2 regions of the Micromonospora sp. CPCC 205546 genome follow, and region 1 is predicted to be linked to the other one. Evidence: riboswitches for the same ligand, from Rfam matches in the RefSeq annotation. Region 1 holds a riboswitch; the other holds the start of a gene.

Region 1 (3,203 bases):
GGACGGCTGCTGCCGCGTGGTGACGGCGGTGCCGGCCTGCCCGGCCGCGTACGAGCCCAGGGCCGGCGGGGCGACCAGCAGCAGCCCCAGCACGGGCAGGATCAGCAGCCAGCCGACCCGCGGCTCGTGGTGCCCGTGGCCGTCGTGCCCATCGTCGCCGTCGTGGCCGTCGTGGCCGTCCTGGGCCTCGTCGCCGGCGGGCGTGCGCCGCAGGAGCGGGCGCAGCTCGTAGTAGAGGGTCATGACCGCGGCGGCCACCAGCAGCAGGCCGGCGGCGACCAGGAAGGGCCGCAGCCCCTCCTTGACGTAGCGCAGGTGCAGGTCGGTGAGGCTGGCCCGGACCACCGCGCCCCCGAGCAGCAGCAGGACGACCGCCTGCGCCTGCCGGTTCACAGCAGCACCGCCCCGGTCCCGACGGCCACCGCGACGGCCACCGCGAAGGTGGTCGGGGCGAACCGCAGCGCGAAGCGCCGGCCGAAGACGCCGGCCTGCATCGAGATGAGCTTCAGGTCGACCATCGGCCCCACCACCAGGAATACCAGTCGGGAGGTCAGCGAGAACTGCGACAGCGAGGCGGCGACGAAGGCGTCCGCCTCGGAGCAGAGGGAGAGCAGCACCGCGAGCGCGGCCAGCGCGAGCACCGAGAGCACCGGCTCGTCGGCGAGGGTCTGCAACCAGCGCTCGGGCACCACGACGTTGATCGTGGCGGCGGCCGCCGCGCCGATCACCAGGAAGCCGCCGGCGTGCGTGACGTCGTGCCGGACGGCCCCCCAGAACGCCCGCCCGCGCGAGCCGTCCTCCAGCTCCGGCCGGCGCGGCAGGCGAATCCAGTCGGCCCGCCCGAGGCGCAGCCACAGCCAGCCCATGACCATCGCGACGACCAGGCTCGCGACGGCCCGGCCGAGGACCATCGCCGGGTCGTCGGGGAAGGCCACCGCGGTGGCGGTGAGCACGATCGGGTTGATCGCCGGGGCGGCGAGCAGGAACGCCAACGCGGCGGCCGGGGTGACCCCGCGCCGGATCAGCGACCCGGCGATCGGCACCGCCCCGCACTCGCAGCCGGGCAGCACCACGCCGGCCGCGCTGGCCACCGGCACCGCGAGCGCGGGATGACGCGGCAGCGCCCTGGCCCAGAACGACCGGGGCACGAAGACGGCGATGACCGCGGAGAGCAGCACCCCGAAGACCAGGAACGGCACCGCCTGCACCATGACCGAGACGAAGACGGTGGTCCAGGTCTGCAACCGGGGCGCGGCGAGGGCGCGGGCGAGCGGCTCGCGGAAGACGACCAGCAGGATCAGCAGGCCGGCGAGGACCTCCACGGACCCGACCCGCCGCTCCGGGTCGCGAGGGGCCGCCGGCTTCTCCCCGCGTACGCCGGGAGCGGCCACGCCCACCCCGCCCGGGTGCGGCCCGTCCGGCGCGCGGCGCTCAGCCTCGGATGTCACGTCCGTGTCCCTCTGCCGGATTCCCAGTGGCCGCCCGAGGGTACCGGGCCGGGATCGGGGCGTCGATCGAACGCGGGGGTGAGCTGCGCAAAGATCACTTTGCCCGATGATCTTCAAAGGTGTTAGCGTCGGGCCACAACTTCACATCCGACAGGGGAGCGCACAGCGCTGAGAGTGCGGGCACCGCCCGCAGACCCTCGAACCTGATCTGGGTAATGCCAGCGCAGGGAGTTCGGTCGACCTCCAGCCGCGTCGACGTCCGGCACATCCGGGCGCGGCGTGCGTCTTCTCCTGGTTCTCGTTCGGGACTGGGAGCAATCATGCGAGACAACAACACCGCCACCCGGTGGCGTACGGTCGACGTCGTCGTCGCCGCGGTGATCGCGGTGGCCTTCGGCGTCATCTTCTGGGCGTGGGGCCTGCTGTGGCGGGCCGTCGACCCGGCGTTCGCGTTCTTCCCCGCCGGCCAGGCGATCATGTACGGCGTGTGGCTGGTCCCGGCCGTCCTCGGCGGCCTGGTGATCCGCAAGCCCGGGGCGGCCCTCTTCTGCGAGGCGGTGGCGGCGACGGTCTCCGCGCTGCTCGGCTCGGAGTGGGGCGGCGTCACCATCGTGCAGGGCCTGATCCAGGGGCTCGGCGCCGAACTGGCCTTCGCCGCGTTCCGGTACCGCTCCTTCCGGCTGCCCACCGCGCTGATCGCCGGCGCGCTGACCGGCCTCGGCGCGGCGCTGTTCGACTTCTTCGTCTGGAACAGCGAGTACGCGCTGGGCAGCTACCGGATCCCCTACGCCCTGCTCACCGTCGTCAGCGCCACCGTGGTCGCCGGCGCCGGCGGCTGGGCCCTGACCCGTGCCCTGGCCACCACGGGCGCCCTGGACCGCTTCCCCGCCGCCCGCGACCGCACCCCCGTCTGACCCCCGCTCCCCCACCCCACCACCGAGATCGAGGTTGATCATGAGGTTGACGGCGATGTCGATCTCCGTGGCTGCCGCCAACCTCATGATCGACGCTCGCGGGCGGGCCGGGAGGGAGGGGTTGCGGTGGGGGCGGTGACGCTGCGGGGGTTCGGGTGGCGGCACGCCGGGCGGCGGGCGTGGGCCGTACGCGGGGTCGACCTGCGCGTCGACGACGGCGAGCGGGTGCTGCTGCTGGGGCCCTCCGGGGCCGGCAAGAGCACGCTGCTGGCCGCGCTGGCCGGCCTGCTGCCCGAGGACTCGGGCGATCAGGAGGGCACCGTCGAGATCGACGGGCTCGACCCCCGCAAGGGCCGGGAGCGGGTGGGCATCGTCTTCCAGGACCCGCAGACCCAGCTGGTGATGGCCCGCAGCGGCGACGACGTGGCGTTCGGGCTGGAGAACCGCGGCACTCCCGCCGGGGAGATCTGGCCCCGCGTCGACGAGGCGCTGATGCGGGTCGGCTTCCCGTACCCCCGGGACCGCCCCACCGCCGCCCTCTCCGGCGGGGAACAACAGCGGCTCGCCCTGGCCGGGGTGCTGGCCCTGCGCCCCGGGTTGCTGCTGCTCGACGAGCCCACCGCCAACCTCGACCCGACCGGCGCGGCACTGATCCGGACGGCCGTGGCCGGCGCGCTGGACGCCGACACCACGCTGGTCCTGGTGGAGCACCGGGTCGCCGAGGCGCTGCCCCTGGTCGACCGGGTGGTCGTGCTCGAAGCCGGCGGCGGCGTCCGTGCCGACGGCACGCCCGAGGCCGTCTTCGGCACGCACGGCGACGCGCTCGCCGACGAGGGCGTCT
Region 2 (3,203 bases), on a different contig from region 1:
GCCGCCGGGCGCGCGCAGCCGGACCACCTGCCCCTTCACCGGCCGCACCGGCAGCCCCGTCAGGGCCGCCGCGCCGCAGCCGGCCGCGACCACCGTGACGCGGGCGTCCACGTCGGACAGGGCGCGCACGGCGGCGGGGACCAGCGTGGCGCCGGCGTGCTCGGCAGCCGTGCGCAGCGCCCGCACCAGCCGGCGGGGATCGACCTGGTGGTCCGTGGCGGCGAGCGCGCCGCCACGGACCCGGGGGGCCAGCGCCGGCTCGCGGTCCCGCAGCGCCGACGGGCGCAGCGGCGTCACCGGCAGCCCGATCCCCTGCTGGTACGCCCACAGCCGCCGCGCCTCGGCCAGGTCGTCGGCGGTGAGCCCGACCATCAGCGTGCCCTCGGTGCGGTAGCCGACGTCCACGCCGCTCGTGGCGGTCAGCTCGGCGGCGAACGCCGGCCAGCGGGCGGCGGAGGCGGTCAGCAGCCCGGTCAGCTCGTGCTCGCCGAAGTACGCCTCGGCGACCGGGGCGAGCATCCCGGCGGCGACGTGGGACGCGCCGGAGCCCGGGGCGGGGTCGTGCACGACGACGCGCAGTCCGCGCTGCGCGCAGCGCCAGGCGATCGCCAGCCCGACCGGTCCCGCCCCCACCACGGCGACGTCCGGTCGGTTCAGCACCCCAGCGCTCCCAGCAGCTCCGCCGTCGCCCGGGCCGGATCGACCGCCCCGGAGAGCGCCCCCACCACCGCCACCCCGTACGCCCCGGCGGCCACCAGCGCGGGCGCGTTCGCGGCGGTCACCCCGCCGATCGCGACGACGGGCACGGCCACGGCGTCGGCGACCGCGCGTACCCCGGCCGGGCCGATCGGCGCCGGCAGTCCCGTCTTGGTGCCGGTGGCGTGGCAGGGGCCCACGCCCAGGTAGCTGGCTCCCGCGGCGACCGCCTCGGCGGCCGTCCCCGGCTCGCGGGCGGTGGCACCGAGCACGGCGGTCGTGCCGAGCACCCGGCGGGCCGCCCCGACCGGCAGGTCCTCGGCGCCGACGTGCCCACCGGCGGCGCCCACCGCCAGCGCCACGTGCAGCCGGTCGTTCACCAGGCAGGTGGCGTCGTACGGCGCGCAGAGCGCCACCACCCGCCGGGCCAGGTCGTACGCCTCCCGGTCGGTGGCGTCGTCGGTCACCCGGACCTGCACGACCAGTTCCGCGCGGGCCACCGGAAGGGCGGCCCGCAGCACGGCGAGCGGATCCCGCCCGGGCCGGGTGTCGGTGATGAGATGCAGTCGTCCGAGGGACGGCACGGCAACACTCCTCCCTGCGCCGGCATTACCCGGATCAGGTTCGACGGTCGGGGGCTCACAGCCCCCCTCTCAGCCCGGTCCACCGGGCTCCCGTGGGTCACTTGCGGGTGTCACCGTACGACGGATCGCCGGATCCGCCAAGGTCAAGCTGCGGATTTCACACCGACCGCCCGAACCCGGCAGACGGGGGCGGCACGTGACCGTCCCGTCACGCGATGCTGTCCGGATGCCCTCCGCCGCCCGGGTACCGCCCCGCCTCGCCTTCCTACCGTTCCGGGCCAGCACCGCCATCGCCGAAGGGCTGCTGAGCTGGACGATGTTGCGCGGGCCGTCCTGGCAGCGGCTCCTCCCCGACGTCCACGTGCACCGTGACGGCTACCGGCCGGACGACCACCGGATGTGGTGCGACGCGGTCGCACTGTCGCTGCCGGTCGGCGGGGCGATCGCCGGCCGCAGCGCCGCGTACCTGTGGGGTGTCGACCTGCTCAGCCGGAACGCGCCGGTCACCGTGCTGCTGCCGCGCGCCGCGCGGATGCGCGCCCACCCCCGTCTTCGGGTACACCGGTCGGTGGTGCCGGATTCCGATCGCACGCGTTTCGGCGGGCTGCCCGTCACCACGCCCCTGCGCACCGCCTTCGACCTGGGCCGCCGGGCTCCCCGGCACGATGCCGTGGTCGCCGTCGACGCGCTGCTGCACCGCCGGGCGGTGAAACTCGCCGCGTTGCGCGCGTACGCCGACGCACGGTCCGGCTGGCCCGGTCTGCCCCTGCTGCGGGAGGTCCTGGCGCTGGCGGAGCCGCTGGCCGAGTCCCCGATGGAGACCCGCCTCCGGCTGCTCCTGCTCGACGCGGGGTTGCCACCGGCGGTCGCCCAGCACGACGTTCGCGAGACCGACGGGCGGTTCGTCGGCCGGGTGGACCTGGCCTGGCCCGCCCTGCGCGTCGCGGTCGAGTACGACGGCGACCACCACCGCGAGCGTGCCCACTTCCGCCAGGACGTCGCCCGGCTGAACGCCCTGCGCGCGGCCGGCTGGATCGTCCTGCGCTTCACCGCCGACGACGTGCTCCGGCACCCCACCCGCACCGTCGCCCTGGTGAACCAGGCCCTCCGCGAACGCCACCCCTCCCGCTGATCACCCTTGCGCCTTCACTTCCGCCTCCCGGCCCCGCTCCCGCCGCACTGGCTTCCTGCCCTGCGCCCCCTCCTCCTGACGGCCGTCCTGCCGGCGGGCCGAAGAGCACGGCGGCCCAGCCGGTGGAACACCACGGGTGTCTCCGCCGTCCCTTGACACCCGTGACGTTCCACTCAGCGGACACCCGGCACGCGCCACGACTGCCACCGCACCACCGCAGCCCGCCTGTCGTGCACGAGGCGACCCGACGCTCGGTGGAACGTGGTGGGTGTTTCCGGTGCCGGGTGACACCCATGGCGTTCCACCGAGCCTCGCGTCGGCGCGGGTGGGGTGCTGCGCGCAGCGCACCGCCCCCGGTGCCGCAGTGCTGCGGTGCCGGGGGCGGGACGGGGCGAGGGCGGGACGAGGGCGAGGGCGGGACGAGGGCGAGGGTGACGACAGGGGTGGTGTCGACGTGGCTCAGAGGATGGCGCGCAGGGCTTCGAGGTCCTCGTCGGTGGGCTGCCAGGTGCCCGCCTCCGCGTTGGCGCGTACCTGCTCGGGCGTGGTGGCGCCGGCGATCACCGAGGTCACCGCCGGCTGGGCGGCCAGCCCGCCGATCGCCACCTGGAGCATCGACAGCCCCCGCTCGGCGGCGTACGCCTCGATCGCCTCGATGGTGTCCCAGTCGGCGGCGGCGAGCCGCTGGGCGTACCGGCCGCCACCGGCGAGGCGACTGCCCGCCGGCGGGGCCTCGTTGCGCTTGTACTTGCCGGTGAGCAGCCCGTTGGCCAGCGGGAAGAACGGCAGCA

The links. Region 1 has a riboswitch for thiamine pyrophosphate ahead of V6U77_RS22345 (ECF transporter S component). Riboswitches for the same ligand answer to the same signal wherever they lie in the genome.
Region 2: linked by a shared signal. The riboswitch ahead of thiE (thiamine phosphate synthase) and the one ahead of V6U77_RS22345 (ECF transporter S component) in region 1 are both predicted to bind thiamine pyrophosphate.

What each region holds. Positions count from the first base shown of each region.
Region 1 is NZ_JBAKHL010000053.1:13,334-16,536, forward strand. It holds gene V6U77_RS22335 (TIGR03943 family putative permease subunit) at 1-393, opposite strand, end outside; gene V6U77_RS22340 (permease) at 390-1,391, opposite strand; TPP riboswitch at 1,591-1,696, shown strand; gene V6U77_RS22345 (ECF transporter S component) at 1,769-2,362, shown strand; gene V6U77_RS22350 (ABC transporter ATP-binding protein) at 2,489-3,203, shown strand, end outside.
Region 2 is NZ_JBAKHL010000039.1:32,178-35,380, forward strand. It holds gene thiO (glycine oxidase ThiO) at 1-660, opposite strand, end outside; gene thiE (thiamine phosphate synthase) at 654-1,280, opposite strand; TPP riboswitch at 1,275-1,383, opposite strand; gene V6U77_RS18860 (DUF559 domain-containing protein) at 1,507-2,412, shown strand; gene V6U77_RS18865 (aldo/keto reductase) at 2,872-3,203, opposite strand, start outside.